DNA from 2 places in the Massilia sp. UYP34 genome. Region 1 is predicted to be linked to the other one. Evidence: predicted binding sites of a transcription regulator. Region 1 holds the regulator's gene; the other holds the start of a gene.

Evidence for each region. The regulator FNR, encoded in region 1, switches genes on or off when oxygen is low (the NO sensors DNR and NnrR bind a similar motif). The targets are predictions, from matches to a motif close to TTGATNNNNATCAA.
Region 2: the regulator FNR is predicted to act here: its motif matches at 12,525-12,538, upstream of oxc (oxalyl-CoA decarboxylase).

The regions. Positions count from the first base shown of each region.
Region 1 is NZ_JBWBRF010000002.1:101,280-115,846, reverse strand. It holds gene ACZ9AQ_RS03925 (formate dehydrogenase subunit gamma) at 1-809, opposite strand, end outside; gene ACZ9AQ_RS03920 (hypothetical protein) at 819-1,061, opposite strand; gene fdh3B (formate dehydrogenase FDH3 subunit beta) at 1,058-1,741, opposite strand; gene ACZ9AQ_RS03910 (formate dehydrogenase subunit alpha) at 1,757-4,576, opposite strand; gene ACZ9AQ_RS03905 (formate dehydrogenase) at 4,594-4,809, opposite strand; gene ACZ9AQ_RS03900 (TorD/DmsD family molecular chaperone) at 4,796-5,479, opposite strand; gene fnr (fumarate/nitrate reduction transcriptional regulator Fnr) at 5,678-6,439, shown strand; gene ACZ9AQ_RS03890 (transporter) at 6,545-7,360, opposite strand; gene ACZ9AQ_RS03885 (SDR family oxidoreductase) at 7,461-8,507, opposite strand; gene ACZ9AQ_RS03880 (penicillin-binding protein 1A) at 8,726-11,005, shown strand; gene ACZ9AQ_RS03875 (metallophosphoesterase) at 11,015-11,848, opposite strand; gene ACZ9AQ_RS03870 (YciI family protein) at 11,882-12,190, opposite strand; gene ACZ9AQ_RS03865 (catecholate siderophore receptor Fiu) at 12,276-14,564, opposite strand.
Region 2 is NZ_JBWBRF010000028.1:6,118-20,684, forward strand. It holds gene ACZ9AQ_RS22785 (DUF4365 domain-containing protein) at 1-2, shown strand, start outside; gene ACZ9AQ_RS22790 (IS5 family transposase) at 185-1,213, opposite strand; gene ACZ9AQ_RS22795 (substrate-binding domain-containing protein) at 1,296-2,360, opposite strand; gene ACZ9AQ_RS22800 (formate dehydrogenase subunit gamma) at 2,564-2,983, shown strand; gene ACZ9AQ_RS22805 (formate dehydrogenase beta subunit) at 2,980-4,539, shown strand; gene fdhF (formate dehydrogenase subunit alpha) at 4,563-7,412, shown strand; gene fdhD (formate dehydrogenase accessory sulfurtransferase FdhD) at 7,409-8,272, shown strand; gene ACZ9AQ_RS22820 (formate dehydrogenase subunit delta) at 8,269-8,523, shown strand; gene ACZ9AQ_RS22825 (PAS domain-containing protein) at 8,874-9,302, opposite strand; gene frc (formyl-CoA transferase) at 9,387-10,637, opposite strand; gene oxc (oxalyl-CoA decarboxylase) at 10,732-12,438, opposite strand; gene ACZ9AQ_RS22840 (Crp/Fnr family transcriptional regulator) at 12,582-13,190, shown strand; gene ACZ9AQ_RS22845 (2-dehydropantoate 2-reductase) at 13,338-14,375, opposite strand; gene ACZ9AQ_RS22850 (fumarylacetoacetate hydrolase family protein) at 14,393-14,567, opposite strand, start outside.

The DNA of each region.
Region 1 (14,567 bases):
ACCAGGCCAGTGACCGACATGATCAGGCCCAGCAGCGCCACGCCGCCCCAGAACCAGGTTTTTTCGCCGGCATTGAAGAAGCCCGCCGGGACGTGCTTGTGGCTGACGATGCCCCCGCCCTGCTTGACCCATTGCCAGTCGGCGCGGTTGTAGAAGTTGCGCTTCAGGAAGGTGAGGAACATCAGGATCGAGCACAGGATGAACAGCGGCCCGACGAAGTTGTGCAGGTATTTCGAGATGATCGCCACCCACGAGAACAGGTCGTGCCCCATCCATGGCAGCAGGATCTTCTTGCCATACATGATGATGATGCCGGTGACGCCGAGGGCGATGAAGCTGAAGGCGGTGGCCCAGTGCACCTGGCGTTCCCAGCGATTGAAGCGCTGCAGCTTGCGCCCGGCCTCGGCCACCTGGCTGGCCGGGCCGATCGTGCGGTAGAACACGAAGATCGCCAGCGGCGCCGCCAGCAGGAGGAAGCCGGCGATGCTCGCCAGCGGCCCGTTGCGCAAGTGGCGCCAGGTGTTGCCGCCGCGCTGGACGATGACGTTGCCCTCCGTGCTGCCGTACTGGCCCAGGTAATGGCGGTCCATGTGCACGCGGCCCGATTCGGACTGCAGCAGGCCCGGATCCGGCACCGCCGAATCGGCCTCGATCTGCAGCATGGTCTGCTCTTCGGCATACGCCGGCGTGGCGCGCTCGTTCTTGACGCCGGCCCAGCTGGACGACAAGGCCAGCGCCGCCGCCAGGAACAGCATGGCGCGCAGCGCCAGGAGTGGCGCGGCGCGGGACGCCTTGGTGTTCGCTCGCATGTCGCCTCCTCAGGGGTTGGCCCGGTTGTATTCGTTCTGCTTGCCGTTGCGGTTCTCGATCGTGGCCCACCAGGCCAGCCGGTCGTTGTGGAAGCGGCGCTGGTAGTGGCGATCGTCCTTCTTGCCGGCGTACTCGCCGTGCAGCCACAGCGGGTGCTGGTCCACTTCGAGGCAGCCGGCCAGCAGCACGGCCGGCAGCACGGTCAGCAGGATCGGGACCAGGCGCACCGGGCACGATGTTGAGGGCTTCATGTCGGGAACCTCCGCGGATTGTTCTGCGCATCGCGCAGGTCCTGGTTGACGCGCGGCAAGTTGCCCTCGGCCTTGTACGCGCCGCCGCGTTTCGGCCTGCCGTAGGCGATCTTCCAGCCCCACAGCTGCGGGCCATAGCCGCGCGTCTCGACCCGCTGGCGATAGATGTCGGCGATGATGTCGGCGTCGCCGCCCAGCAGCGCCTTGGTGCCGCACTGCTCGGCGCAGGCCGGCAGCTTGCCTTCGGCGATGCGGTTGCGGCCATATTTCTTGAACTCGGCTTCCGAGGTGTCCGGTTCCGGGCCGCCGGCGCAGAACGTGCATTTGTCCATCTTGCCGCGGTGGTTGAACAGGCCCGACTCGGGAAATTGCGGCGCGCCGAACGGGCAGGCGTAATAGCAGTATCCGCAGCCGATGCACTGGTCCTTGCTGTGCAGGACGATGCCGTCCTCGGTGTGGTAGATGCAGTTGGTGGGGCACACGGCCAGGCACGGTGCGTCGGTGCAATGCATGCAGGCGACCGACACCGAGCGCTCGCCCGGGATGCCGTCGTTGATGGTCACCACGCGGCGCCGGTTGATGCCCCAGGCCAGTTCGTGCTCGTTCTTGCAGGCGGTCACGCAGCCGTTGCAGTCGATGCAGCGCTCGGTGTCGCAGATGAATTTCATTCTTGCTGGCATGTCGGTCTCCTCAGCTCAGGCGCGCACCACGCGGCACAGCGATACCTTGGTTTCCTGCATCATGGTCACGGCGTCATAGCCATAGGTCCAGCCAGTGTTGATGGCCTCGCCGCGCACGATCGGCGCCCCATGTTCGGGATAATGCTGCTCCAGGTCTTCGCCCATCCACCAGCCGCCGAAGTGGAACGGCGCCCATACCAGGCCCACCGGCACGCGCTCGGTGACCATCGCCATCATCTTCATGCGCGCCCCGGTCGGCGTCTCGAGCCACACGTACTCGCCCAGCCTGGCGCCGATCTGGACCGCGTCGCGCGGGTTGATCTCGACGAACATGTGTTGCTGCAGCTCGGCCAGCCAGGGATTGGAACGGGTTTCCTCGCCGCCGCCCTCGTACTCGACCAGGCGGCCCGACGTCATGATCAGCGGGAAGTCTTTCGAAAAGTCGACCGCCTGCACCGATTGATACAGCGTCGGCAGGCGCCAGTGGTTGGCCTTGTCGTCGTAGGTCGGGTACTGCGCCACCAGGTCGCGCCGCGGCGTGGCCAGCGGTTCGCGGTGCACGGGCACCGGATCGGGGAAGTTCCAGACGTTGCAGCGCGCCCGCGCATTGCCGAATGGCGCGCAGCCGTGGGCGATGGCGACCCGGATGATGCCGCCCGACAGGTCGGTCTTCCAGTTCTTGCCATCGGCCATGGCCTGCTCGGCCGGGGTCAGCTCGGCCCACCAGCCCAGTTTTTTCAGGAACACGTGGTCGAACTCCGGGTAGCCGAAGTCCAGCTCGCTGTGCTTGTTGGCCGAGCCGTCGGCCGCCAGCAGGCTCGAGCCGTTATGCTCGACGCCCCAGTTGGCGCGAAACGGCAGGCCGCCCTCGGCCACGCTCTTGCTCAGGTCGTACAAGATCGGCGTGCCGGGGTGCTTCATTTCCGGCGTGCCCCAGCATGGCCAGGGCAGGCCGTAGTAGTCGCCCTTGCACGGGCCGGAATCGGCGCGCAGCGTCGTCGGGTTGAACGTGTGCTTGTTTTCCATGTGCAGCTTGAGCCGCTCGGGCGAGCAGCCCGTGTAGCCGATGGTCCAGCACGAGCGGTTGATCTCGCGCAGGATGTCCTCGATCACCGGCTCGTTGTGCACTACCTTGATGTTCTTGCACAGTTCCTCGGCGAAGCCCAGCTTGCGCGCGAACAGGTACATGATCTCCTGGTCGGTCTTGCATTCGAACAGCGGCTGGATCACGCGCTCGCGCCACTGGATCGAACGGTTCGAGGCGGTGCACGAGCCCTGGGTCTCGAACTGCGACGCCGCCGGCAGCAGGTAGACGCCGTCCGTGCGGCCGTGCATCGCCGCCGTCATGCTCGGATAGGGGTCGATCACGACCATCATGTCGAGCTTCTGCATGGCCGCCTTCATGTCCGGCAGGCGGGTCTGGCTGTTCGGCGCGTGGCCCCAGTACAGCACGGCGCGCAGATTGCTCGGCTGGTCGATGAACTGGTTCTGCTCGTTGACCGCGTCGAACCAGCGCGACACCGTGATTCCGGGCTTTTCCATCAGCTCACGGGAACCGTAGCGCGACTTGATCCATTCGTAGTCGACGCCCCAGACCGCGGCGAAGTGCTTCCAGGCGCCTTCGGCCAGGCCGTAGTAGCCGGGCAGCGAATCGGCATTGGGGCCGACGTCGGTCGCGCCCTGGACGTTGTCGTGGCCGCGGTAGATGTTGGCGCCGCCGCCCGGGATGCCAATATTGCCCAGCACCAGTTGCAGGATCGACAGCGCGCGCACATTGGCGGTGCCGACATGGTGCTGGGTAATGCCCATGCACCAGACCACCGACGAAGGACGGTTGGTGGCCAGCATCTCGGCCGCCATGCGCACGGCCGATTCCGGCACGCCGGTCACGTCCGACACCTTCGCCGGCGGCCACTTCATGACCTCGGCGCGCACGTCCTCCATGCCCCAGGTGCGCTCTTCGATGAACTTCTTGTCTTCCCAGCCGTTATTGAAGATATGCCACAGCATGCCCCACACCAGCGGAATATCGGTGCCGGGCCGCACGCGCACGTAGTGGTCGGCGAACCGCGCGGTGCGGGTAAAGCGCGGATCGATGACGATCATCTTGGCGCCCAGCTCCTTGGCGTGCAGGAAGTGCAGCATCGAGATCGGGTGCGCCTCGGCCGGGTTGGATCCGATGAACAGCACCGCCTTGCTGTAGTGCAGATCGTTGAACGAGTTGGTCATCGCCCCGTAGCCGAAGGTCTGGGCCACGCCCGCGACCGTGGTCGAGTGGCAGATGCGCGCCTGGTGGTCGCAGTTGTTGGTGCCGAAGAACGACACCCATTTGCGCAGCAGGTAGGCCTGCTCGTTGTTGTGCTTGGAGCTGCCGATCACCATCAGCGCATCCGGCCCCGCGTCCTTGCGCAGCTGCAGCAGCTTGTCGCCGATCTCGTCGATCGCCTGGTCCCAGGAGATGCGCTGGTACTTGCCGTTCACCAGCTTCATCGGATAGCGCAGGCGGTGTTCGCCGAAGGCGTGCTCGCGCACCGAGGCGCCCTTGGCGCAGTGGGCGCCCATATTGATGGGCGAATCGAAGGCGGCCTCCTGCCGCACCCAGACGCCGTTGGCGACCACCGCGTCCACCGAGCAGCCGACCGAGCAGTGGCTGCATACGGTGCGCTTGACCTCGGTGGGCACCGGGGTATTCGGCACCGGATCGGCCTGGGCCGCTTCGATCACGTTCAGCGGCAGGTGGCGCGCCAGGGCGCCGGCGCCGGCGGCGACGCCGGCCCCGACCAGGAAGTGGCGCCGCTTCAGGGCGCTGTCGCGCGTAGACTTGACCAGTGACATGGGATACCTCGGCTTGCCTACCAGTAGGCGGCGGTCTCGTAGTAGCGGCGGATGTGCTCCGTCTCGTGGTAGCCGCGCTTGACCCTGGGGTCGGGCGCCGCCGGGGCGGCCTCCAGGGCCGCGCTTGCCGGGGCGGCGGCGGCCACCGCCAGCGCGCCCAGCGGAGCCGCCTTCAGGAAGCAGCGCCGCGCCGGATCGGGCTGGCCCGGCGTCTGTTGGTCATGCTTGCTCATCGGTCTCCCCTTCCACTTCAAAGCTTTCCGCCTCGATTGCCAGGAATGCCTGCGCGAAGCGCGCGACCAGGCGGTAATAGTTGGCGCCGTCGGCAGCGGCGATGTCGTCCAGCGCGCGCATGCACCAGCCGCCGATGTGGGCCTCGAAGAACCGCCGCTGCAGCGCCAGCGGCTGGCGCCGGATGCCGGGGGCGCCGGCGGCCAGCACGCGCATGGTCTCGCACAGCGCGCCAAGGTGGTCCTCGAACTCGCCCCGGCCGCGCATGCGCGCGAGGCCAAGCCGCGCCAGGTCTGCGCGCAGCAGCGCCAGCGGCGTGTCGTTCATGTAGCCGGCCAGGTAGCGCGAGCCATACGGGTCGACCGGCGGCGTGCCGATGCTGACGAAGAGCGCGTTGAATTCAGCGTGGACGGTCTCGGCGTCCATGACGCCGGACGCCAGGGTCAATGGCTCCCACGCGCGTTCCAGCGCCGGATCGCCGCCCTCGGCCAGGATCGGATCGCTGGTGGCGAGCGCGGCGAGCAAGGCGGCGTCGGGCGCCGCGAGGAGCAGGCGCGAGAGCAAGGCGTAGAGGTCGGCCCTGGCCTGGTCTTCGCCGCTGGGCGGTGCGGCCGGCGCGGCAACCGCGAAGAAGGCGGTATCGGCGGACCCGCTCGCACTTGAAGATGACACTGTCGATCACTCCAGTTGTCCAAGTTGTGGACCAAGTGTAGACGCCGATTCATATCGAGCGCGCACAGTTGCGGCCAACGCATTCCGGCAGCGTGCATCACAATTCTTGCAAGAAATTCGACGAGCGGCAGTGCAGGAGGATCAGCCAGGCAAGGCGTCTATAATTCCCGGTGTGCCGAACAACAACGACCATTCCTGATGAGCCAGCCCCTGCCCCGGCAAGCCGAGCCGCACCTGAACCTCCATGCGCTCAAGTCCTGCGCCCAGTGCAGCATGCACCGGTTGTGCCTGCCGATGGGCCTCGACGACGCCGAGATCGATCGCCTGGACCAGATCATCGGCCGGCGCCGCCGGCTCGCGCGCGACGAGCGCCTGTACGGCGTGGGCGAGCCGTTTCGCAACCTGTACGCGGTGCGCTTCGGCCACTTCAAGACCAGCCTGGTGAACGCCGCCGGCGCTGCCCACATCACCGGCTTCCAGATGGCCGGCGAACTGCTGGGCATGGACGCGATCAGCGGCACCCACCACTGCGACGCGGTGGCGCTGGAAGACTCGGAGGTGTGCGAGATTCCATTCACGCGGCTGGAAGACCTGTTCGGCGAGGTGCCGACCCTGCTGCGTCACTTTCACCGCATCATGAGCCAGGAAATCACGCGCGAGCAGAACGTCATGCTCCTGCTCGGGAACATGCGCGCCGAGCAGCGCTTCGCCGTATTCCTGGTGAACCTGTCGGCGCGCTACGCCACCCGCGGCTATGCCGCCGACCGCTTCCAGCTGCGCATGTCGCGCGAAGACATCGGCAACTACCTGGGCCTGACCATCGAGAGCGTCAGCCGCCTGCTGTCGCGCTTTCGGAAGCAGGGCTGGCTCCACGTCGACAGGCGCGAAGTGACGCTGCTCGATCCGGTCAAGCTCAAGGCGCTGGCGGCCGGCACCGACGCCTGCAGCCCGATGGCGTGAAGCCATGACGCCGCGGCTCTCTTGCGAGCTGCACCTGCGCAGTGACGACCGCGTGCGCCGGGGCGATCGGCTGCACCGCGGATGACCGATGCAACCGCTGCGGCCTCAGCGTCGCACCGATAACCCGAACGCCAGGCCCAGATCGGGCGTATGCCGATTCAGCCCATGCACCACCATCGCATCGACCTGGCAATTCCTGTTCAGTCGCCAGCTCACGCCCGCGTCGACCTGCACCCGATCGCAGCCATGCGACGCCGAGGCGATCTGCGGCGCCGCCACTTCAAAAAATCCCTGGACGCGTTCAGTGAATTTCTTGCCCAGCGACGCCGCCAGGATTGCGTAGCGGTAACGCGCGCCGTCATCGTCCACATCGGCGCCGGCGCCCGGCGTCACGGCCAGCGACCAGCCGTTTGGCAGCTCCCATTCCGCTGCCAGCACCATCTGCGGCAGGACACCCTTGGCCCGCAGTGCCGCGCTGCCGGTCGGCAGCGCGATGGCGCCGATCAGCCCCAGCGCAGGACGCACGCCCTCGCCGTCGGCAAAACGCCATTTGAATCCGATCGACGTGGCGTTCCAGCCCGCGCTCGTGGTGCGTGCGCGCGTCGCCGGATCGACGGCGTGCTCGATGCTGCGGCCGTCGGTCTCGACGCGCAGTTCCGTCGTGTCTCCCAGGCCGATACGCAGCAGCGCCGGCGTGCTCAAGGTGCGCACGTGCAGGTCGTCGTTGCGCTGGCGAGCCCAGTCGACGCCGATCTCGAGCTGCAAGCGGCCATGGCCGACCACCTGGCTGGAGTTGGCGACGTCGGGGCGGTCGGGATTGATGGCGTCGCCGTCATCGGCGAGGGCCGCCCCGGCACTGCAAGCCAGCACGAGGAGCGCTGCCTGACGGCGCGGGCGCGTAAGGGATGGTGGAAAAATCATGCGGTCGGATAGGCGAGATTGGACACAGGATGCGAAGGCAGGGCCGGCGCCGTCGCAACCCGGCCATTCTACGCCGTCGGCGCCCGCGCCAGCTACACCGTCAGGGCAGCCATTTTGCAGCGCGCAGCCGCTCGAGGGCGGTGACGATCGTCGCGCCGGGCTCCACCGCTTCGGTAAACCCGGCGCGCCGGATCTTGCCCATGTCCGACACCATGTCGAACTCGGTATTGAACACGAAGTCGCCGAACCACCAGCCGACCTGCTTCTCGAAAGGCATCGACTGCAGGCCGTGGCGCTGCACGATGCGCTCCCACGCCGCCGCCTTGAGCGGCATCTGCCTGGCCAGCGAGAATGGCTGCGTGGGTCCCACTTCCATGTCGAAGGCCGCCGCCACCTGGCGCCACACGCGCTCCCAGCGGAACGGTTCATTGACCAGGTTGAACGCTTCGCCGCGCGCCGCCGGATCGAGCGCCGCCCAGACGCTGGCGCGCGCCATCCAGTCGGCATCGGTGGTCTGGGCCAGCACCCCCGAATACACCTTGTCGGTTCCCGGGAAGCGCAGCGGCGCGCCGGCGTCCTTGCTGAGCGCGGCGAACATGCCCATTACCATCGCGATATTCATCGGATTGCCGGCGATGTCGCCCACCACCACGTCGGGCCGCAGGATCGACCATTCGAGCTCGCCGGCGGCGGCGCGCTCGCGCAGCAGGTCTTCCTGGGCATAATAGAAGTTGGGCGTCATGTGGCGCGGGTCGTCCTCGTAGAACGGCGCCTGCGCGTGGCCCAGGTGCACGCCGTACACCTTGGCCCCTTGATAGTGCACCACGCGCTGCAGCGGGGCGCCGACCGCCTTCAGGCCGTCGAGCAGGTTGCGCAGCATGCCGGCGTTGATCCGCTCCTCGTCGAGCAGGTCGGTCCCGCCCTTGAGCGCGGCGTAGAACACGTGGGTGGTATCGCGCGCCGCTTCCAGGGCGCTGGCGCTGGCCTGGGCGTCGGTCAGGTCGGCCTTGACGGTCTCGACGCCGTCCACGAAGGTGCGCGGCAAGGCCCGCACCTTCCAGTCGGGTCGTCCGTGCAGCTCGCGCACGACCGCATGGCCGATGATGCCGCTGGCGCCGACGACCAGTGCGCTGTATTTGGTGTTCATCCATCTCTCCTGATTAAAATCGACTGGCGCAAGGATACCCGTTCCGTGCGACCCGCGTCGGCCCCTGCCCCGAATGCGCCGCCCACCGACGGCGCTACCAAGGTAGCGCCAGACGCTGCGCTCTGGGGCATGTCGCGCTACCTGGGCCTTTGCGCATGACCCGGGCGGCGCGCGACAGTAAGATCGGCCGCGTTCGACCAACCGTCCACGAAGCCGTCATGAAATCACCCCGCTCCCTCGTCATCCTGTTCTGCTCCCTGCTGCTCGCGACCGCCCCTCGCGTGGCCGGCGCCTCCATCCTGCCGGAGGTCCCCGACATCAAGGCCGTCACCGACTACCGTCCGAAGATCCCGCTGCGCGTGTACACCGCCGACCAGGTCCTGATCGGCGAATTCGGCGCCGAGCGGCGCGAGTTCGTCCCCGTATCCAGGGTGCCGGCGCTGCTCAAGGCGGCCGTGCTGGCGATCGAGGACACCCGTTTCTACGAGCACGGCGGGGTCGACTGGATCCGCGCGCTCGGCGCGGCCAAGGCCAATATCGGCGACTTCGGCAGCCAGGGCGCCTCGACCATCACGATGCAGGTGGCGCGCAACTTCTTCCTGTCGCGCGACAAGACCCTGCCGCGCAAGCTGCGCGAGGTCGCCCTCGCCTACAAGATCGAGCAGGCGCTGTCCAAGGACCAGATCCTCGAGGTCTACCTGAACCAGATCTACCTCGGCCAGCGCGCCTACGGCTTCGCCAGCGCGGCGCGCACGTATTTCGGCAAGCCGCTGCCCGAACTGTCCCTGGCCGAGATCGCGATGCTGGCCGGCCTGCCGCAGAACCCTTCCAGCAGCAACCCGGTATCGAATCCGCAGGCGGCCCGCAAGCGCCAGCAGGTCGTGCTGGGGCGCATGCGCGAACTGGCGCTGATCACCGAACCGCAGTACCGCCACGCCCTGGCCGAGCGCCTGCAGGTGCGCAGCGACGGCGCCACCCTGAATCGGCGCGCGGCCTGGGTCGCCGAGCTCGCGCGCCAGGCCGTCCATGCCCGGTTCGGCCAGGCGGCCTACGAGCGCGGCATCACGGTGACGACCACCATCGTGGCCGCCGAGCAGGATGCGGCCTACGCAGCGGTACGTCGCAACGTGCTCGCCTATGACCGCCGCCACGGCTACCGTGGCCCGGAAGCGCGCATCGCGCTGCCGGCCGGCGCCGGCGAAAGACTGGACGCGATCGCCGCCGCCCTGCAGAAACGCCCCTTTGTCGACGGCTTGAGCGCGGCGGTGGTCGTCGCCGCTTCGCCCAGGCGGGTGCGCGCCCTGCTTGCCAACGGCGAGGCCGTCGAGATCACCGGAGCGGGGCTGGCCTTCGCCGCTGGCGCCCTGTCGGGCAAGGCCAGGCCGGCGACGCGACTGGCGCCCGGCGCCGTCATCCGGCTGGCCAGGCCCGCCGGCGGCGCCCCGTCGATCGCCCAGCTGCCCGAGGTGGCGGCCGCCTTCGTGGCACTCGACACCGACACCGGCGCCTACCGCGCGCTGGTCGGCGGCTTCGATTACTCGGTCCACCAGTTCAACCACGTGACCCAGGCCTGGCGCCAGCCGGGATCGAGCATCAAGCCCTTCGTCTATTCGGCGGGCCTGGAACGCGGCTTCTTCCCGGGCACGCAGATCCTCGACGAACCGCTCGAGCTGAACGCCGGGCAGGCCCATGCCAACTGGTCGCCGCGCAACGACGACAATGTGTTCGAGGGTCCGGTCACGGTGCGCCACGCGCTGTCGCGCTCGCGCAATGTGCCCACCGTGCGGATGCTGCACGCGCTGGACGTCGACTATGCCCGCGCGCACCTGGCGCGCTTCGGCTTCGACGCCGCGCGCCAGCCGCGCAACCTGACGCTTGGCCTCGGCACCGGCGCCGTCACGCCGCTGCAGATGGCCGGCGCCTATGCGGTGCTGGCCAATGGCGGCTACCGGGTGCAGCCGTGGCTGATCGCGCGCATCCAGGATGGCGACGGCAAGGTCCTGTTCGAGCATGCGGCGCCACGGCCGCGCCAGGAAAGCGCCCGGGTGCTGGACGAGCGCAATGCCTTCATCGTCGACAGCATGCTGCGCGACGTCACCCGCGTCGGCACCGCGGCGGCGGCCTCGCGCCAACTGCAAAGGCATGACCTGGCCGGAAAGACCGGCACCACCAGCAACGCGGTCGACGGCTGGTTCGCCGGCTACGGCGGCGGGGTGGCGGCGGTCGCGTGGATGGGCTACGACGAGCCGCGCTCGCTCGGCGGCCGCGAATTCGGCTCGACCCTGGCGCTGCCGATGTGGATCGACTTCATGCGCGTGGCGCTGGCGAAGACAGCGCAGCACGAGCCGCTGCCGCCGCAAGGCGTGGCGCGCGCCGGCGGCGACTGGGTGTATGCCGAGTATGCCGACCATGCGGAACAGGAACGCCCGCCAGAGGCAGGCGACGGATTCGAGGCCCTGATGGGCACCCTCTCGTCGGCCGGCGAGGCGACGCAGTAGCAGGATTGCCTACAGCTCGATCACCAGCTCGGGCCGGAAACCCTCCTGCTCGCCCTTGCTCAGGTAGCCGAGCGGATTGGCCACCACGCGGCATGACCAGGACAGGGGGCCGTCGCGGCCCTCGACCACGTAGTCGTTCAGGCAGTGCAGGTGGCCGTGCATCCACAGCTGCGCGTGCTTGAACAGGCCGTCGAGCGCATTGCAGAAGCCCGCCGTGCCGGCCGAGAGGCCGTAGCGCGGATCGGCGCTCATCAGGCTCGGCGCGAAATGGGTGACGACGGCCGTCTTGCCTTCGAACGGCGTGGCCAGCGCCGCGCCCAGCCAGGCCTGGCAATCGAGCGACATGGCGCGGATGCCCTCGGCCAGCACCTGCTCGCCATCCTTCAGGGTCGTGTTCTTGCTCAGGTAATAGTTCGCCGCGCGGAACGCCTTGTTGCGCTGCTGCAGCTGCCTGGTGAGGTCGGCCTCGCGCAGCGCCAGCGCGTCGAAATCGCTCCACAAGGTGGTGCCGATGAAGCGCACGTGATCGATGACCACGATCTCGCGGTCGAGCCAGACGATGCCGAGCCGCTCGCAGGTGGCGCGCAGCCGGTCATAGGCGGCGGCATGGTCGAGCGCATCGAACTCGTGGTTGCCGGGAATGAACAGCACCCGCTTGCCGGCCAGCGCCGGCAATGCGGGAGAGAAGCGCTCGAGTCCGAAATCCTGGGTTTCCAGGCGCGAGCCGGCCTGGTAGGAACCGATGTCGCCGGCCAGCACCACGACGTCGGTGTCCGGCAGGATGAGCGGCTGGAAGCCGGGGTAGCGTTCGAGGTGCAGGTCGGAGAAAAGCTGGATGCGCATGGGCGCCGAGTATACCGCAGGCGCCGCCCGGCTTCAGGCCGCGCCGGCCCCGGCCCCCAGCCGCGCGATCTCGACCGAGCCGCGCTCGTCGAAGATCGGGCAATCCTGCGCCAGGCGCACCACCGCGTCGAAGTCCGCCGCCTCGATCACCGAGTAGCCCGACAGCGAGCCGCCGGACGGCTTGGGGCCGAGAAGGCGGCTCGGGATCTCGATGCTGTCCTGCGTCAGGCTGCCCGGATCGAGCAAGGCCGGGCCCAGGGCCTCGAACCAGGCGGCCCAGCGGTCTTCCTGGCGCTCGCCCGGTTCGGATGCGCCGCGATAGATGATCAGGAATCGTTCCATGTCGTCCCTCCATGAAGGTGGACTCAACATAGCAGAAGCGGACCGGCGGTGACGCACCGCAGGCCCGCCCCTGCCATCGAACGCCTCAGAAGCGCACGTTCGCCGTCAGGCTGGCCGAGCGCGGCGTGCCCGGCGTGTAGCGGTAACCGCTCTTGTTGATGGCCGCGACATACTTCTCGTCGCCGATGTTGTACAGGTTCAGGCGCAGGTCGACGTTCTTGCTCACCTTGTAGCCGAGCATGGCGTCGAACACCCAGTACGAATCGGTATGGGCCGGGGTGCCGATCGCGCCGTCGGTGCCGCGCGCCAGCTTGTCGGAAAAACGCGCGCCGCCGCCGATGCGCAGGCCCCAAGGCAGGTCGTACGAGGTCCAGGCGGTGAACGACTGCTTCGGCGTGTAGGTCAGGCTGTTCTCGCCGGCGGCGGTGACGTTGCGGCCACGCTCGACGCTGGTGTCCAAGTACAGGTAGCCGGCGCTGATCAGCCAGTGCGGCGCCAGCGCGCCGGTCGCGCCCAGCTCGACGCCCTGCACCCGCTTCTCGCCGGTCTGGTAGTACTGCAGGTCGGCCGGATCCTGCTCGACCTCGTTCTCGACGTCGGTGCGAAACAGCGCGGCCGACAGCGACAGTCTGGACTTGAGCAGGTCGAGCTTGCCGCCGAACTCGGTGGTGACCGTCTTTTGCGGCTCGTAGATCGGGTTCTGGGCGCTGTTGGCGTTGCCCGACACGGTGAAACTGGCGCCCGGCGGCTGCCTGGAGCTGGCCACCATCGCATACACGCTGCTGTTGGCGGTCGGCTTGTACAGGGCCGACAGCTTGCCGTTGACGAGGTTCTCGCCGACCTTGAAGCGGGTCGGGGTCAGCACGTTATTGGTCAGCGCCACCACCGAATAGTCGCCGCGGAAGTGGTCCAGGCGCACGCCGCCATTGAAGATCCAGCGTTCGCCGACCTTGACGGTGTCGAACACGTAGACGCTCTGGGTGTCGACCTGGCCCTCGTTGTAGGCACCGGTGCGGCGCACGTCGACCGGCGTGATCGGCGCCTGGCGCGGATCGGGGCGGTAGATGTTCGCGGCCGGCAGCGTGCCCAGGCCGCTCAAGCCCCGGGTGGTCTGGCGTTCGCTGGTCAATTCCAGGCCCGTCACCAGGGTGTGCGACACGGCGCCGGTGTCGAACTGGCTGGTCAGGGTCGTGACGTTGGTGAGAATCCTGTTTTCCTGGTCCTTGCCGGTGCGGATGCTGCGCGCCAGGGTCCAGGTGCGGGGGTCGCCCTGCACCGGCGTGGCCAGGTTGGCGGCGCTGGTGAGGAAGGCGGTCAGCAGGTAGTCCTGGCTGGTCTTGCCGTAGCGGCTCGTGTTGTGCAGCTTCATGGTCGGCGAGAAGTCGTGCTCGATGCGCACGGTGGCCATGTCGGCTTTCACGTCGTCGTAGTCGTCGACCGAGCCGTAGAAGTTCTTGGGGTCGACCTTGGGGGCATCGGCGACCCAGGGCCTGGCGCGGTCCGGGCTGGTGTAGCCGGGCAGGCCGATCACGTACACGCCGCCGTCGGGGATGTTGTCCTGGTCGACGTGCAGGTAGTCCAGGTGCACGCGGGTCGGGCCGTTCAGGCCGAAGCCGATGCTCGGCGCCACCGCCCAGCGCTTGTTCTCGACCACGTCGCGCGCCGCGCTGCCCGAATCCTGGGCCAGCACGTTCAGGCGCACGGCGATGCCGCGCTGTTCATCCAGCACCTGGTTGGCATCAAACGTGATGCGTTTCTGGTCGCCGCTGCCGCCGGTGATGGCGGTGGTCACCAGGTCGGTGAGATTCGCCTTCTTGGTCACCAGGTTGACCGAGCCGGTCGGCGCGCCGCGCCCGTTGTCGGTGCCGGCCGGGCCCTTCAGCACGTCGATCTGCTCCACGTTGAACACGTCGCGCGCGATCGAGCCGACGTCGCGCACGCCGTCGACGTAGATGCTGCCCGAGGTGTCGAAGCCGCGCATGAAGATCGCGTCGCCGGTATTCGTGTTGCCGTTCTCGCCCAGGAAGAAGGCGCCGACGCCGGGGGTGCTGCGCAGCGCCTCGGTCAGGGTCAGGGCGCCCTGCTGCTCGAACAGCTCCTTCTTGATCACTTGCACCGTCTGGGCGGTGTCGACCAGGCGCTCGGTGTACTTGGGCGACGAGGCACGCTCGGCGCGGAAGGCGGTCTCGTTCTTGCCGACGATTTCGACGGTCGATTGCGGGGCGACGCTGGCAGGCGCTGCAGTGGCGGCGGCAGTGGTGGCGGCGGCGTCGGCGGCGGCATGCGCGCCGAGCGGCATCAGCGCCGCGGCCAGCGCGGTGCCCGCGAGCTGGCTGCGGGTGATGGGATGCTTGCGGCTTTTGATTGCTTTCATGGC
Region 2 (14,567 bases), on a different contig from region 1:
GAAAAGGCGGGGAGAGCAATTCATTTGCTTTGCTAAAGGTGACCTCGAATAACCCGCTCTCGGCGTGAGCAGAGCCAGGCGAAATGTGAGTCCGCGCTCCAGCATCGCTCAGTAGCGTGATTTTTAAAGCGCCAGGCACGCTGGCCCGGGCAGGTTTGGCAACCGCAGGCTGCCGAACTGCTTTTTAAAACGGCGCCAAGCCGCGTTCCTTCAAAAAGAGGAGACGCTTGAGGTTGTAACTGGCCGCCTTCAGCTGCAAGACGAACGTGGTGCGCACGATCCCCAGACAGCGCACCAGTTTGCCGCCCATCTGGGCCAAGGCCCCGAACACATGCTCGACGCGGGCGCGCGGCGTGGCGATCGCGCGGTTGCGCCGCTTCTGCGTCTCGGAAATGCCTTTGGTCGCATGCCCGCGCCGCTGAATATGCACGCGCCAGCCGGCTTGCTTCAGGCTGGTTTCGCGTTCAATGCTCGGATATCCCCGGTCGGCATAGACATCGCGGCTCGTGTTGTTCAGGTCGAGCAATTCCTCGAATACCGTGGTGTCGGCCACGGCAGCATGCGTGATGGCGATCTTGCGGATCAACTTGCAACGCTTGTCGACGCTGGCATGCAGCTTGTACCCGAAATGATTCTTGCCGTGCTTTCTGGTCCACTTGGCATCGACATCCTTTTGCGCGCGCTTGTGCGGTTTCCAGCTCAGCGGCATCGTGCCTTCCTTGACCGTCTCGGCTTCTTCCCGCTTGTTGCGCTGGACCGGGGCCTGCACCAGCGAGGCGTCGACGATCTGCCCGCAACGCGCCAGGTAGCCCTGCGACAGCAGCTGTTGCTGGACCTGCTCAAAGACCTGATTGCCTACGCCGGCCTGCGCCAGACGATCACGGAACAGCCAGATCGTCTTGGCGTCGGGGATGCTGCTGCTCTCGGTCAGGTCCAGGAAACGCAGGAAACTGCGGCGGTCCAGCAACTGGTACTCCAACGCGTCGTCGGCCAGGTTGTAGAGCTGTTGCAGCACCAGGATCTTGATCATCAAGACCGTCGGGTACGGCGGACGGCCGCCCTTGGCGCGCGAAGGACGCGGTGCGGCGGCATCGATGCGCGCCGCCAGCGCCTCGAAATCCACGTGCTCGGCCAAGCCCACCAACGGATCCCCCAGCCTTGCGCGCCGGTCCTCACGCTCCTGCTCGGCAAACAGACTGATACGGGGTTTCATCATGACGGCACTCGCTGGCTTGGTTCGATGTCAGGATTTTACCCAGCCGCAGGCGTCTCGGCCGAGGTTTTTAGAGGTGGCCTTAAGGCAGGAACTGCGTATCGAGCCGGGTGCCGCACAGCGCGCCGTCATAGCCAGGCAGCCCCGCGAGCACCTCCTTGAAAACGGCGCTCGCCATCGCCGTCTGCGTCGCCTTCAGGAGCGGCGTGTCCAGCGCGCCGGCATGGCAGGCCAGGAAATACCGTTCGCGTATGACCGGAATGAAGTCGAGATCGAAGCGCCGCGCCGCCGTCTTGACGCCGAAGCCCACGTCGGCCATGCCGCTCGCGACATAGGCCGCCACCGCCGCGTGCGTGAATTCGGCGGTGCCGGAACGGTTGATCACGGCCGGGTCGACGCCCAGGTCGGCCAGCAGCAGCTCCAGTAACACCCGAGTCCCCGATCCCTTCTGGCGGTTGACGAAGCGAAGATCCGACCGCCCCAGGTCGGCCAGGCTGGTGATGCCCTTCGGATTGTCCCTGGCCACGAACAGCCCCTGCATGCGGTACGCCAGGTGCAGCAGCGCGTGGCGCTCGGGGTCGAGCCAGGGCCGGTACTTGGCGGCGGCCGCCCCTTCCAGTTTCCCCACCGGCAAGTGAAAGCCCGCCAGGTCGCACTCGCCGCGCGCCAGCGCCGCCACCGCATCGCTGCTGCTCCGGTAATTGATGTCGACCGTGACGCCATGCTCGTTCAGCTGCGTCACCAGGGCGGCCACCGCGAACCCGTGCGAGGCGGTCAGGCGCAGCACCTGCGCGTCGCCGACCAGCACCCGCGCCAGTTCCTGCTGCAGTTCCGAGGCCAGGCTGTCGAGGGTCGGGGTCAGGCGGGCGTGGATGCGGCGGTCGGCCCACATCAGCTTTTCGGCGAGCGGCGACAGCACCGTGCCCTGCCCGCGCACCTTGTGCACCAATGGAACGCCGAACTGCGCCGAGAACTGCTGCAGCAGCCCCCAGGCATGGCGGTAGGACATGCCGCGCGCCGTGGCGGCCTTGCTGATCGAACCGAGTTCGCTCACCGCCAGCAAAAGCCCGAGCAGCGCCGGCAGCGCGGTCGGCGCGCCGGAGGCGTCGCGCACGAACCAGTCCGGCCGTATCTCCACTCTGATCATATGCAAAATCCTTCATATTGAACACCGGTGAATCGGGTGCTACTCTGGACCAAGCAGTGCATAAAAGCCGTTATATATGTTCCCATAAACATATGCAAGGCACAGATGGAGACACCATGAAATCACCCGATTACACCGAAGCGCGCCGCGTCATCGGCGACATCCTCGCACTTCATGCGCACAATGGCCTGCTTGGCCAGGACATGCTGCTGCCGGTGCTGCACGCCATCCAGGACCGGCTCGGCTTCATCCCGCCCGATGCGGTCGAGGGACTCGCCCACAGCTTCAATCTCTCGCGCGCCGAGGTGCATGGCGTGATCACCTTCTATCACTACTTCAAGACCACGCAGCCGGCGCGCTGCACGGTGCAGGTGTGCCGCGCCGAGGCCTGCCAGAGCATGGGCGCCGACGCCCTGCTGGCGCACGCCCGCCAGGCGCTCGGATGCGATCTGCATGAACACAGCGCCGACGGCGGCTTCGCCCTGGAACCCGTGTACTGCCTGGGCCAGTGCGCCACCGCGCCGGCCATCATGATCAACGACGCGGTCCACGCACGCGTGACGCCGGCGCGTTTCGACAGGCTGGTCGCGAAAGTTGCCACCAAGGCCGAGGAGGTCGCATGAGCGTGCGCATCTACGTTCCCGCCGATTCGTCGGCGCTGGCCCTGGGCGCCGACGACGTCGCCGCCGCGATTCGCAGCGAGGCCGCGCGGCGCGGCGTCGCCATCGACCTGGTGCGCAACGGCACCCGCGGCCTGCTGTACCTCGAGCCGCTGGTCGAGGTCGAGACGCCGAACGGGCGCATCGGCTTCGGCAACGTCGACGAAAGCGACGTGGCCGCCCTGTTCGATGCCGGTTTCCACGACGGCCAATCCACGCACCGCCTGGCGCTCGGCCTCGTCGAACAGATTCCGTATCTGGCCCGCCAGACCCGCCTGACCTTCGCCCGCTGCGGCATCACCGATCCGCTGTCGCTGGGCGAATACGAGGCCCACGGCGGCTACCGCGGCCTGCGCCAGGCCGTGACCATGAGCGGCGCCGACATCGTCGCCGCGGTCACCGCCTCGGGCCTGCGCGGGCGCGGCGGCGCCGCCTTCCCCACCGGGATCAAGTGGAACACGGTGCTGCGCGCGCCCGGCCACCAGAAATACATCGTCTGCAATGCCGACGAAGGCGACTCCGGCACCTTCGCCGACCGCATCGTCATGGAGAGCGATCCCTTCGTCCTGATCGAGGGCATGACGATCGCCGGCCTCGCGGTCGGCGCCACCCGCGGCTTCATCTATGTGCGCAGCGAGTATCCGCATTCGATCGCGGCGCTCGATCACGCGATCCAGACGGCCACGCGCGCGGGCCTGCTCGGGCCGAACGTCGCCGGCAGCGGCCGCGCCTTCGAGCTGGAAGTGCGCAAGGGCGCCGGCGCCTACATCTGCGGCGAAGAAACCGCCCTGCTGGAAAGCATCGAGGGCAAGCGCGGCGTGGTGCGCGCCAAGCCGCCCCTGCCCGCGCTGGCCGGCCTGTTCGGCCAGCCGACCGTCATCAACAACGTGCTGTCGCTGGCCTCGGTCCCGATCATTCTCGACAAGGGACCGCAGTATTACCAGGACTTCGGCATGGGACGCTCGCGCGGCACCCTGCCGGTGCAGCTGGCCGGCAATATCAAGAACGGCGGCCTGATCGAGCTGGCGTTCGGCGCCACGCTGCGCGAGATTCTGGTTGACTACGGCGGCGGCAGCGCCAGCGGCCGCCCGATCAAGGCGGTGCAGGTGGGCGGCCCGCTCGGCGCCTACCTGCCGCCGTCGCAGTGGGACACCCCGCTCGACTACGAAGCCTTCGCCGCCTTGTGGGCGGTGCTGGGCCATGGCGGCATCGTGGTCCACGACGACAGCGCCGACATGGCCAATCTGGCGCGCTACGCGATGGAGTTCTGCGCCGTCGAATCGTGCGGCAAGTGCACGCCCTGCCGCATCGGCTCCACCCGCGGCGTGGAGGTGATCGACAAGATCCGCGCCGGCGATGAGCGTCCCAAGCAGGTGATCCTGCTGCGCAGCCTGTGCGACACCATGCTCAATGGTTCCTTGTGCGCGATGGGGGGCATGACGCCCTACCCGGTGCTGTCGGCGCTGAACCACTTCCCGCAAGACTTCGGCCAGGTGGCCGGCGACGAATTGGCCGCCTGAACGGCGGCCCAGGAGAAAAGGCAATGATCGAAACCATCCTCACCCGCGACTTCGGCACGCCGGCGAAAGAAATCCACATCGCCACCGAGATGATCACCCTGACCATCGACGGCGTCCAGGTCACCGTCCCGGCCGGCACCTCGCTGATGCGCGCCGCGGCCGAGAACAGCATCAACATCCCCAAGCTGTGCGCCACCGACAGCCTGGAGCCGTTCGGCTCCTGCCGCCTGTGCCTGGTCGAGATCGAAGGCCGCCGCGGCTATCCGGCGTCGTGCACCACGCCGGCCGAGGCGGGCATGGTGGTGCGCACCCAGAGCGCCAAGCTGCAAGAGATCCGCAAGGGCGTGATGGAGCTGTACATCTCCGACCACCCGCTCGACTGCCTTACCTGCCCCGCCAACGGCAATTGCGAGCTGCAGGACATGGCCGGCGTCACCGGCCTGCGCGAAGTGCGCTACGGCTACGAAGGCGCCAACCACCTCAAGCTCGGCAAGGACGAGAGCAACCCCTATTTCACCTTCGATTCGTCCAAGTGCATCGTGTGCAACCGCTGCGTGCGCGCCTGCGAAGAGACGCAAGGCACCTTCGCGCTGACCATCTCGGGGCGCGGCTTCGACGCGCGCGTGTCGGCCGGCCAGGACGAACCGTTCATGCAGTCCGAATGCGTCTCGTGCGGCGCCTGCGTCGAAGCCTGCCCGACCGCCACCCTCACCGAGAAATCGGTCATCTGGCTCGGCCAGGCCGAGCACAGCATCACCACCACCTGCGCCTATTGCGGCGTCGGTTGCTCGCTCAATGCCGAGATGAAGGGCAACGAGGTGGTGCGCATGGTGCCGACCAGGGACGGCAAGGCCAACGAGGGCCATGCCTGCGTCAAGGGCCGCTTCGCCTGGGGCTACGCCACCCACAAGGACCGCATCCTGAAACCCATGATCCGCGCGAAGATCACCGACCCCTGGAAGGAAGTGTCGTGGGACGAGGCGCTCGACTACGCGGCATCCGAATTCAAGCGCATCCAGGCCAAGCATGGCCGGGACGCGATCGGCGGCATCGTCTCGTCGCGTTGCACCAACGAAGAAGGCTACCTGGTGCAAAAGCTGGTCCGCGCGGCGTTTGGCAACAACAACGTCGACACCTGCGCCCGCGTGTGCCACTCGCCGACCGGCTACGGCCTGAAAACGACGCTCGGCGAATCGGCCGGCACCCAGACCTTCAAGTCGGTGGAGAAGGCCGACGTGATCCTGGTCATCGGCGCCAACCCGACCGACGGCCACCCGGTGTTCGCCTCGCGCATGAAGAAGCGCCTGCGCCAGGGCGCGCGGCTGATCGTCATCGATCCGCGCCGCATCGACCTGGTCAGGTCGCCGCACATCCGCGCCGACTACCACCTGCAGCTGCGGCCGGGCACCAACGTCGCCATCATCAGTTCGCTGGCCCACGTGATCGTCACCGAAGGCCTGATGGCGAACGATTTCATCACCGAGCGCTGCGACCTGCGCGCCTTCGCGCAGTGGCGCGCCTTCGTCGCCCAGCCCGAGAACTCGCCGGAAGCGATGGAAGCGATCACCGGCGTGCCGGCGCAGCAGGTGCGCGAAGCCGCCCGCCTGTATGCGCTCGGCGGCAATGGCGCGATCTTCTATGGCCTGGGCGTGACCGAGCACGCGCAGGGCTCGACCGCCGTCATGGGCATTGCCAACCTGGCGATGGTCACCGGTAACGTCGGCCGCGCCGGGGTCGGCGTCAATCCGCTGCGCGGACAGAACAACGTGCAGGGCTCGTGCGACATCGGTTCGTTCCCGCACGAGCTGCCAGGCTACCGCCACGTTTCGGACACCACCGTGCGCACCCTGTTCGAACAGGCCTGGGGCGTGCCGCTGCAGGCCGAACCGGGGCTGCGCATCCCGAACATGTTCGAGGCCGCCCTCGACGGCAGCTTCATGGGCCTGTATTGCCAGGGCGAAGACATCGTCCAGTCCGACCCCAACACCCAGCACGTCACCGCGGCGCTCGAAGCGATGGAATGCATCGTGGTGCAGGACATCTTCCTGAACGAGACCGCCAAGTATGCCCACGTGCTGCTGCCGGGTTCCTCGTTCCTGGAAAAGGACGGCACGTTCACCAATGCCGAACGCCGCATCTCGCGCGTGCGCAAGGTAATGCCGCCACGGGCCGGCTATGCCGACTGGGAAGTCACGATGGCGCTGTCGAACCGGCTGGGGTATCCGATGAATTACCGCCACCCGTCCGAGATCATGGACGAGATCGCGCAGCTCACGCCGACCTTCAGCGGCGTGAGCTACCGGCGCCTCGACGAACTGGGCAGCATCCAGTGGCCATGCAACGACGCGGCGCCGGAAGGCACGCCGACCATGCACGTCGACGGCTTCGTGCGCGGCAAGGGCCGTTTCATCATCACCCAATACGTCGCCACCGACGAGAAGGTGACGCGCAAGTATCCGTTGATCCTGACCACCGGCCGCATCCTGTCGCAGTACAACGTCGGCGCGCAGACGCGCCGCACCGAGAACGTGCGCTGGCACGCCGAAGACCGGCTCGAGATCCACCCGCACGACGCCCAGGAGCGCGGCATCGAGGATGGCCAGTGGGTCGGTATCCACAGCCGCGCGGGCGAGACCGTGCTGCGGGCGATGGTCACCGAGCGCATGCAGCCGGGCGTGGTCTACACCACCTTCCACTTCCCCGAATCGGGCGCCAACGTCATCACGACCGAGAATTCCGACTGGGCCACCAACTGCCCCGAATACAAGGTCACGGCGGTGCAGGTGATGCCGGTGCAGCAACAGTCGGACTGGCAGCTGGAATATGCCCGCTTCAATCAGATGCAGCTGGGCCTGGCGGAGCCGGTCGCATGACGTGCGCCATCGACCTGGCGCCGCAAGACCATGTAGCGGCGGTGGCCTACGCGCCGAGCGCGCGCATGGCGGTCGCGCGCATGCGCGCGGGCGCGGCCGCACCGGAGGCCCCGACCGAGGATGAGCTGGCCGAAGAAGTGCCGGTGGCGCTCGAGTACAACGGCGTCTCGCACGCCGTGATGCTGGCGACGCCGGCCGACCTGGAAGAATTCGCGCTCGGCTTTTCGCTCAGCGAAGGCATCATCGCCTCGCCCGCCGAATGCTACGGGGTCGAGATCACACGCGGCGCGGCGGGCATCACCGCCCACATCGACGTGGCCGCCAAAGCCTTCATGCGCCTCAAGGAACGGCGGCGCAGCCTGGCCGGTCGCACCGGCTGCGGCCTGTGCGGCGCCGACAGCCTGGCCCAGGTGATCCGTCCCCTGCCGCTTCTCGCGCCCACGCGCGCGCTGTCCGGCGCGGCGATTCGCCGCGCCCTGGCGCAGGCCAGGACCCGGCAGCCGCTCAACCGCCTCACCGGCGCCACCCACGCGGCCTTGTGGTGCGGCCGTGACGGCGCGCCGCGCGCGGCGTTCGAGGACGTCGGCCGCCACAACGCCCTCGACAAGCTGATCGGTGGCCTGCACTTGCAAGGCGCCGACCTCGCCGATGGTTTTTGCCTGATCACCAGCCGCGCCAGCGTCGAGATGGTGCAAAAAGCCGCCACCGTCGGCATCGGCGCGCTGGTCGCCATCTCGGCGCCGACCGCCCTCGCCGTCCGTACCGCGCTCGGCTGCGGCCTGACCCTGGTCGCCTTCGCCCGCGGCGACGACTTCGTCGCCTACGCCCACGGCGCCAACATCGCTATGGAGTCCGCATGAACATCGACAACCTGGTCACCATGGCCAACCAGATCGGCACCTTCTTCGCGTCCTATCCCGACCCCACGGAGGGCCGCACCGAGATCGCCAACCACCTGCAGCGCTTCTGGGCGCCGCGCATGCGCAGCCGGCTGTTCCTGCACATCGACGAGACGCAGGGCGAAGGACTCAACCCGTTCGTGATCGAAGCCTTGCTGGAGCACCGGCGCGACCACATGCCGCCGCCGCCGCCGGGTGGCGACGCAGGTTGATTGCCAAAGTCATTCCGGCAACCTGAACACGTCATTCCCGCGGCGTGGATATGTCATTCCCGCGGCCTGGATGCGTCATTCCCGCGCAGGCGGGAATCCAAGCCCGTTATGCAGCCACTCCGTTAGAGCGCAGCGGCAACGCGTAAAACCTGGATTCCCGCCTTCGCGGGAATGACGTGCTTGGGTCGCGGAATGACGTGCTCGGGTCGCGGGAATGACGTGCTCGAGCCGTGGAATGACGTGCCCGGGCCCTGGAATGACGTGCCGGGGCCGCGGAATGACGTGCCGGGGCCGCGGAATGACGTGCCGGGGCCGCAGGACCAACATGAAGCGCACTTCCAGGCGCACGCTCAAGCCTGCGTTGTCTCGAGCTGGGCCAGGCGCGCGCGCAGCTTGCGTTCTTCTCCCCAGCGTTCGGTCTCGTCGCGCACCACGGCGACGATCGCCGACACTTCCCCGTCCGGCCCGTGCAGCAGCGCCACCGTGAAGGCGATCGACAAGGGTTTGTCGTCCTTGTGCACGGCCGGCACCCGCAGCACGTCGGCGCCATAGCGCGTCTCGCCGGTGGCCATGGTCTTGTGATAACCGTCCCAGTGCCGCTGGCGCTGGCGCTGGGGCACGATCAGGTCCAGCGACTTCCCGATGGCCTCGCTTTCGGTGAAGCCGAAAATGCGCGTGGCGGCGGCGTTCCAGAACGTGATGTCGCCTTGTGCATCGCAAACGATGACGCCGTCGCCCAGTGCCTGCAGCAGTTGTTGGAAATCGATATCAGCCTGCATGGTATCTCCCCCATGAAAAAAAAGGTGCGCGCGGCAGACCGCCGACGCGCACCGAAGTTTCGTTTTATCCAGCCAGTTCCGCGCTCACACCACCTGCTTTTCGTGCAGCGCCGCGATCTCGTTGCTGCTGTATCCCAGGCTTTCCAGCACTTCGTCGGTGTGTTCGCCCAGCAGCGGCGAGCCCTTGATCTCGACCTTCATGTCCGAGAACTTGATCGGGCTGCCCACGGTCAGGTACTTGCCCCGTTCCTTGTGCTCGACCTCGGCGATCGTGCCGCTGGCGCGCAGCGATGGATCGGCGGCGATTTCCTTCATCGACAGCACCGGCGAGCACGGGATGTCGTACTTGCGCAGGATGTCGACCGCCTCGAATTTGGTCTTGTCCTTCAGCCACTCCTCGATCGTCCCGAAGATGTCGAAGATCTTGTCCTGGCGCGCGAGGGCGGTCATGTACGCGGGGTCGTCGATCCACTCTTCCTTGCCGATCGCCTTGCAGATCGGCGCCCAGGCATGGCCCTGGATGGTGAAGTAGATATAGGCGTTGGGGTCGGTCTCCCAGCCCTTGCACTTGAGCACCCAGCCCGGCTGGCCGCCGCCGCCGGCATTGCCGCCGCGCGGCACGACATCCGAGAACTTGCCGTGCGGATACTGCGGATATTCTTCGAGGTAGCCGACCCGGTCCAGGCGCTGCTGGTCGCGCAGCTTGACGCGGCACAGGTTGAGCACGCTGTCCTGCATCGACACCGCCACTTTCTGGCCCTTGCCCGTGGTGTCGCGCGCACGCAGGGCGGTCAGGATGCCGATCGCCAGGTGCATGCCGGTATTGCTGTCGCCCAGGGCGGCGGCGCTGACGGTTGGCGGGCCGTCGTCGAAACCGGTGGTCGAGGCCGCGCCGCCGGCGCACTGTGCCACGTTTTCATAGACCTTCAGGTCTTCGTAGTGGTGACCGTCGCTGAAGCCCTTGACCGACGCCACGATCATGCCCGGGTTCAATTCCTTGATGTGCTCCCAGGTAAAGCCCATGCGATCGAGCGCGCCCGGGCCGAAGTTCTCCACCAGCACGTCCGACTCCTTGATCAGCTTGGTCAGGATTTCCTTTCCTTCTGGCTTCTTGGTGTCGAGCGTCAGCGAACGCTTGTTACTGTTGAGCATGGTGAAATACAGGGCGTCGACGCCGGGGATGTCGCGCAACTGCGAACGCGTGACGTCGCCCGCGCCGGGACGCTCGACCTTGATCACGTCGGCGCCGAACCACGCCAGCAGCTGGGTGCAGGCAGGGCCGGCCTGGACGTGGGTGAAGTCGATGATCTTGATGCCTTCGAGTGGTTTGCTCATGATGTCAGTCTCCTTTATGCAGTCGATATTGCGGAAACCACCGGCGGCCTCATGGGCGCCGGCGGTCGTGCCTGTCGCTGTGTCGCGCGTGATGTCACTTTTTCGCGTTGCTTTGCGGATTCAGATTGGTCAGGCGGCCGCTTTCGGTGCCGGCCGACTCGTCGATCACGGCATTGATCAGGGCCGGCTTGCCGGCCGCGATCGCCTCGCTCAGCGCCCGGGTCAGCTCTTCCGGCGTGGTGGCGTGGTAGCCGATGCCGCCGAAGGCCTCGATCATCTTGTCGTAGCGGGCGTTCTTGACGAACACGGTCGGGGCGACGTCCTTGCCGCCGGTCGGGTTGACGTCGGTGCCGCGGTAGACGCCGTTGTTGTTGAAGATGATGGTCGTCACCGGCAGCTCGTAGCGGCAGATCGTCTCGAGTTCCATGCCGCTGAAACCGAAGGCGCTGTCGCCTTCGATCGCGACCACCGGCTTGCCGCTGACGACGGCCGCGCCGATCGCATAGCCCATGCCGATCCCCATGATGCCCCAGGTGCCGGAGTCGAAACGCTTGCGCGGCTGGTACTGGTCGACGATGCTGCGCGCATAGTCCAGGGTGTTGGCGCCCTCGTTCACCAGGTTGATGTCCGGATGCTGCTTGAGGACGTCGCGGATCGCGCGCAGGGCGGTATGGAAGTTCATCGGCGCCGCATCGCGATTGAGCAGTGCCGCCATCTTGGCCATGTTCTGCTCCTTGCGCTCGGCGATCGGGTCGAGCCATTCGGCATCCGGCTTCGCGATGCCGGCGCCGTCCAGCCCGTCGAGCAGGGCCGCCACGCACGAGCCGATATCGCCGATCACGGGCGCGGCGATCGCCACGTTGCTGTCGATTTCGGTGGGCGAGATATCGATCTGGACGAACTGCTTGGGTTTGCCCCAGGTCTTGCCCTTGCCATGCGACAACAGCCAGTTGAGCCGCGCGCCGATCAGCACCACCACGTCGGCCTCGGCCAGCACGTAGGAGCGGGCCGCGGAGGCCGACTGCGGATGCGTATCGGGCAACAGGCCCTTGGCCATCGACATCGGCAGGTAGGGAATGCCGGTGCGCTCGACCAGCGCGCGGATGTCCGCATCGGCCTGCGCGTAGGCGGCGCCCTTGCCGAGCAGGATCAGCGGCTTCTTCGCGCCCTTGAGCAGGTCGAGCGCGCGCTGCACCGCGTCCGGCGCCGGGATCTGGCGCGGCACCGGGTCGACCACCTTGATCAGCGAACGCTTGGCGTGGCCTGCCTCGATCGTCTGCGCCAGCAGCTGGGCCGGCAGGTCGAGATAGACGCCGCCCGGGCGGCCCGAGACGGCGGCGCGAATCGCCCGCGCGACGCCGACGCCGATGTCCTCGGCCTTGTTGATGCGGTAGGACGCCTTGGCGTAGGGCTTGGCCGCGTTCAGCTGGTCCATTTCTTCATAGTCGCCCTGCTGCAGGTCGACGATCTCGCGTTCGCTCGATCCTGAAATCAGGATCATCGGGAAGCAGTTGGTGGTGGCGTTGGCCAGCGCCGTCAGGCCGTTGAGGAAGCCCGGCGCCGAGACCGTCAAGCAAATACCCGGCTTTTGCGTCATGTAGCCGGCGATTGCCGCGGCATTGCCGGCGTTCTGTTCATGACGAAAGCCGATGAAACGCATCCCCTCGGCCTGCGCCAGGCGCGCCAGGTCGGTAATCGGAATGCCGACCAGGCCGAAGATCGTATCGATGTCGTTGTGTTTCAGGGCATCGATTACCAGGTGGAAGCCGTCGGTCACGTCTACCGATACGTGGTTAGTCATTGCTGTCTCCAGTTATTGTCGATCCGGGCAGAACGCGGTGTGTATCGCCCGCAAACCATCATATCCAGCACGTCTGATTTGTCTCATTGACCATGGTCAATTTTGGCCGCATCATGTGAGAATCACGAAAATCGACCGCGTTCATGACGACTATTGCAAATCACTCGGAACGAAACATCATTCGTCTGCAGTTAAAGCAGAATGTAGTGCTCAAGGAACTGCGCGACAGTGAAATGGCGGCGCTCGAGCCGTACCTGACGATCGAGAACCACCAGAAAGGCGACTTGCTGCTGAACCAGGGTGTGCACGAGATGTCGCAGTACTTCATCCTGGACGGCATCCTCAAGCGCCAGGTCTCCAACCAGGAAGCCAAGGAAATGATCCTGCGCTTTTCGGCGGAACGCGACATCGAAACCAGCTACGCCGCCTGGTGCCTCAAGACGCCGACGCCTTTTTCCATCGCCTGCGTCACCAAGGTGCGGGTGGCGCGCATGCCGCTGCCCCAATGGGTCGATTACCTGGCAAGCCACCGCACCGTGAAGCAGGCCTTCGAATACGAGGTCATGAACCTGATGAGCGCCATCATGGCGCACACCATCACGCTGCACCTGCTCGACGCGCCGGGCCGGGTCCACCGCTTCATGCGCAAGCACCCCGACCTGTTCGAACGGCTGCCGAAGAAAGAACTGGCGGCGTACCTGAACCTGTCGCCGGAAACGCTGAGCCGCCTGAAGAATCGGGGAAAGATCTGAAGGTCGAGCAAAGCTGTTTGCTTCGTTTGCTCGAAAACGTCGCCCCCGCCCTCGCCGGGCGCCTTGGCGGGGGCCCAAGCGCTGCATGCGTTACCGAGACGCTTGCAAACTTGGGCCCCCGCCTCCGCGGGGGCGACGTGCATGCGGCTAAACTGTCGATACCGGCGTTACCGGCGTCACCGCCCTCTGCAGCTTTACCCCGCCGCCCTCTTCGGTCATGGTCTGCTCCAGCAGCTTGACGAGCGCATACGCCGAATCGATATGCGGCGTGGGTGTGCCGGTCATGCGCGCCAGTTCGATCACCGACCCGACCAGCGCATCGATCTCGGGTCCCCGGCCCGCCTCCACGTCCTGCAGCATCGAGGTCTTGTGCTTGCCGATCTGCGCGGCCCCCTCGATACGGCGGTCCAGCGGCACGCGGAAGGTGATGCCCAGCTTGGTGGCGACCGCTTCCGCCTCGCGCATCATTTCCGCCGCCAGCTCGCGCGTGAGCGGGTACTGGCAGATGTCGACCAGGGTCGAATGAGCCAGCGCGCTGATCGGATTGAAGCAGACGTTGCCCCACAGCTTGAGCCAGATCTCGGCGCGGATATTGTCGAGCACCGGCGACTTGAAGCCGGCGTTCTGGAAGCAGGCCGACACCGCAGTCACCCGCTCGCTCGCCGTGCCGTCCAGTTCCCCCAGCGGGAAGCGCGCGCCTTCGATGTGCCGGATGACGCCCGGCGCCACCAGTTCGGCGGCCGGATAGACCACGCAGCCGAGCACCCGCTCCGGGGGAATCCGGCGCGCCAGTTCGCCGCCGGCGTCGACGCTGTGCACGGTGCGCCCGTCGAACTCGCCGCCATGGCGGTGGAAATACCAGAAAGGTATGCCGTTCTGCATCGTCACCACCACGGTGCGCGGCCCGAACAGCTTGCCGATCTGGGCCGATACGCCATCGACCTGGTGCGCCTTGAGGGCCAGGATCACCAGGTCCTGCTCGCCGGCCGCGTCATAGTCGTCCGTCGCCCGCACCTCCGAGGCCACCTTCTCCTCGCCATCCATCTCGATGAGCTTGATGCCGTTGGCGCGAATCGCCGCCAGATTGGCTCCCCGCACGATGAACGTCACCTCTTCGCCCGCCAGCGCCAGCCTCGCGCCGACCAGGCCGCCAATTGCTCCCGCTCCAATCACTGCGATCTTCATGACCCACCCCTTGTCGTTTACTCGAACCGATTGATGAGCTTTCCGATGCCGTCGATCTCTACCTCGATCGTGCTGCCCGGGCGCATCGAGCCGACGCCGACCGACGTCCCGCACAGCAGGAGGTCGCCTGGCTCCAGTGTCATGTCCTGCGAGATCCGGCTGACCAGCTCGGCCACCGAAAACACCATGTCG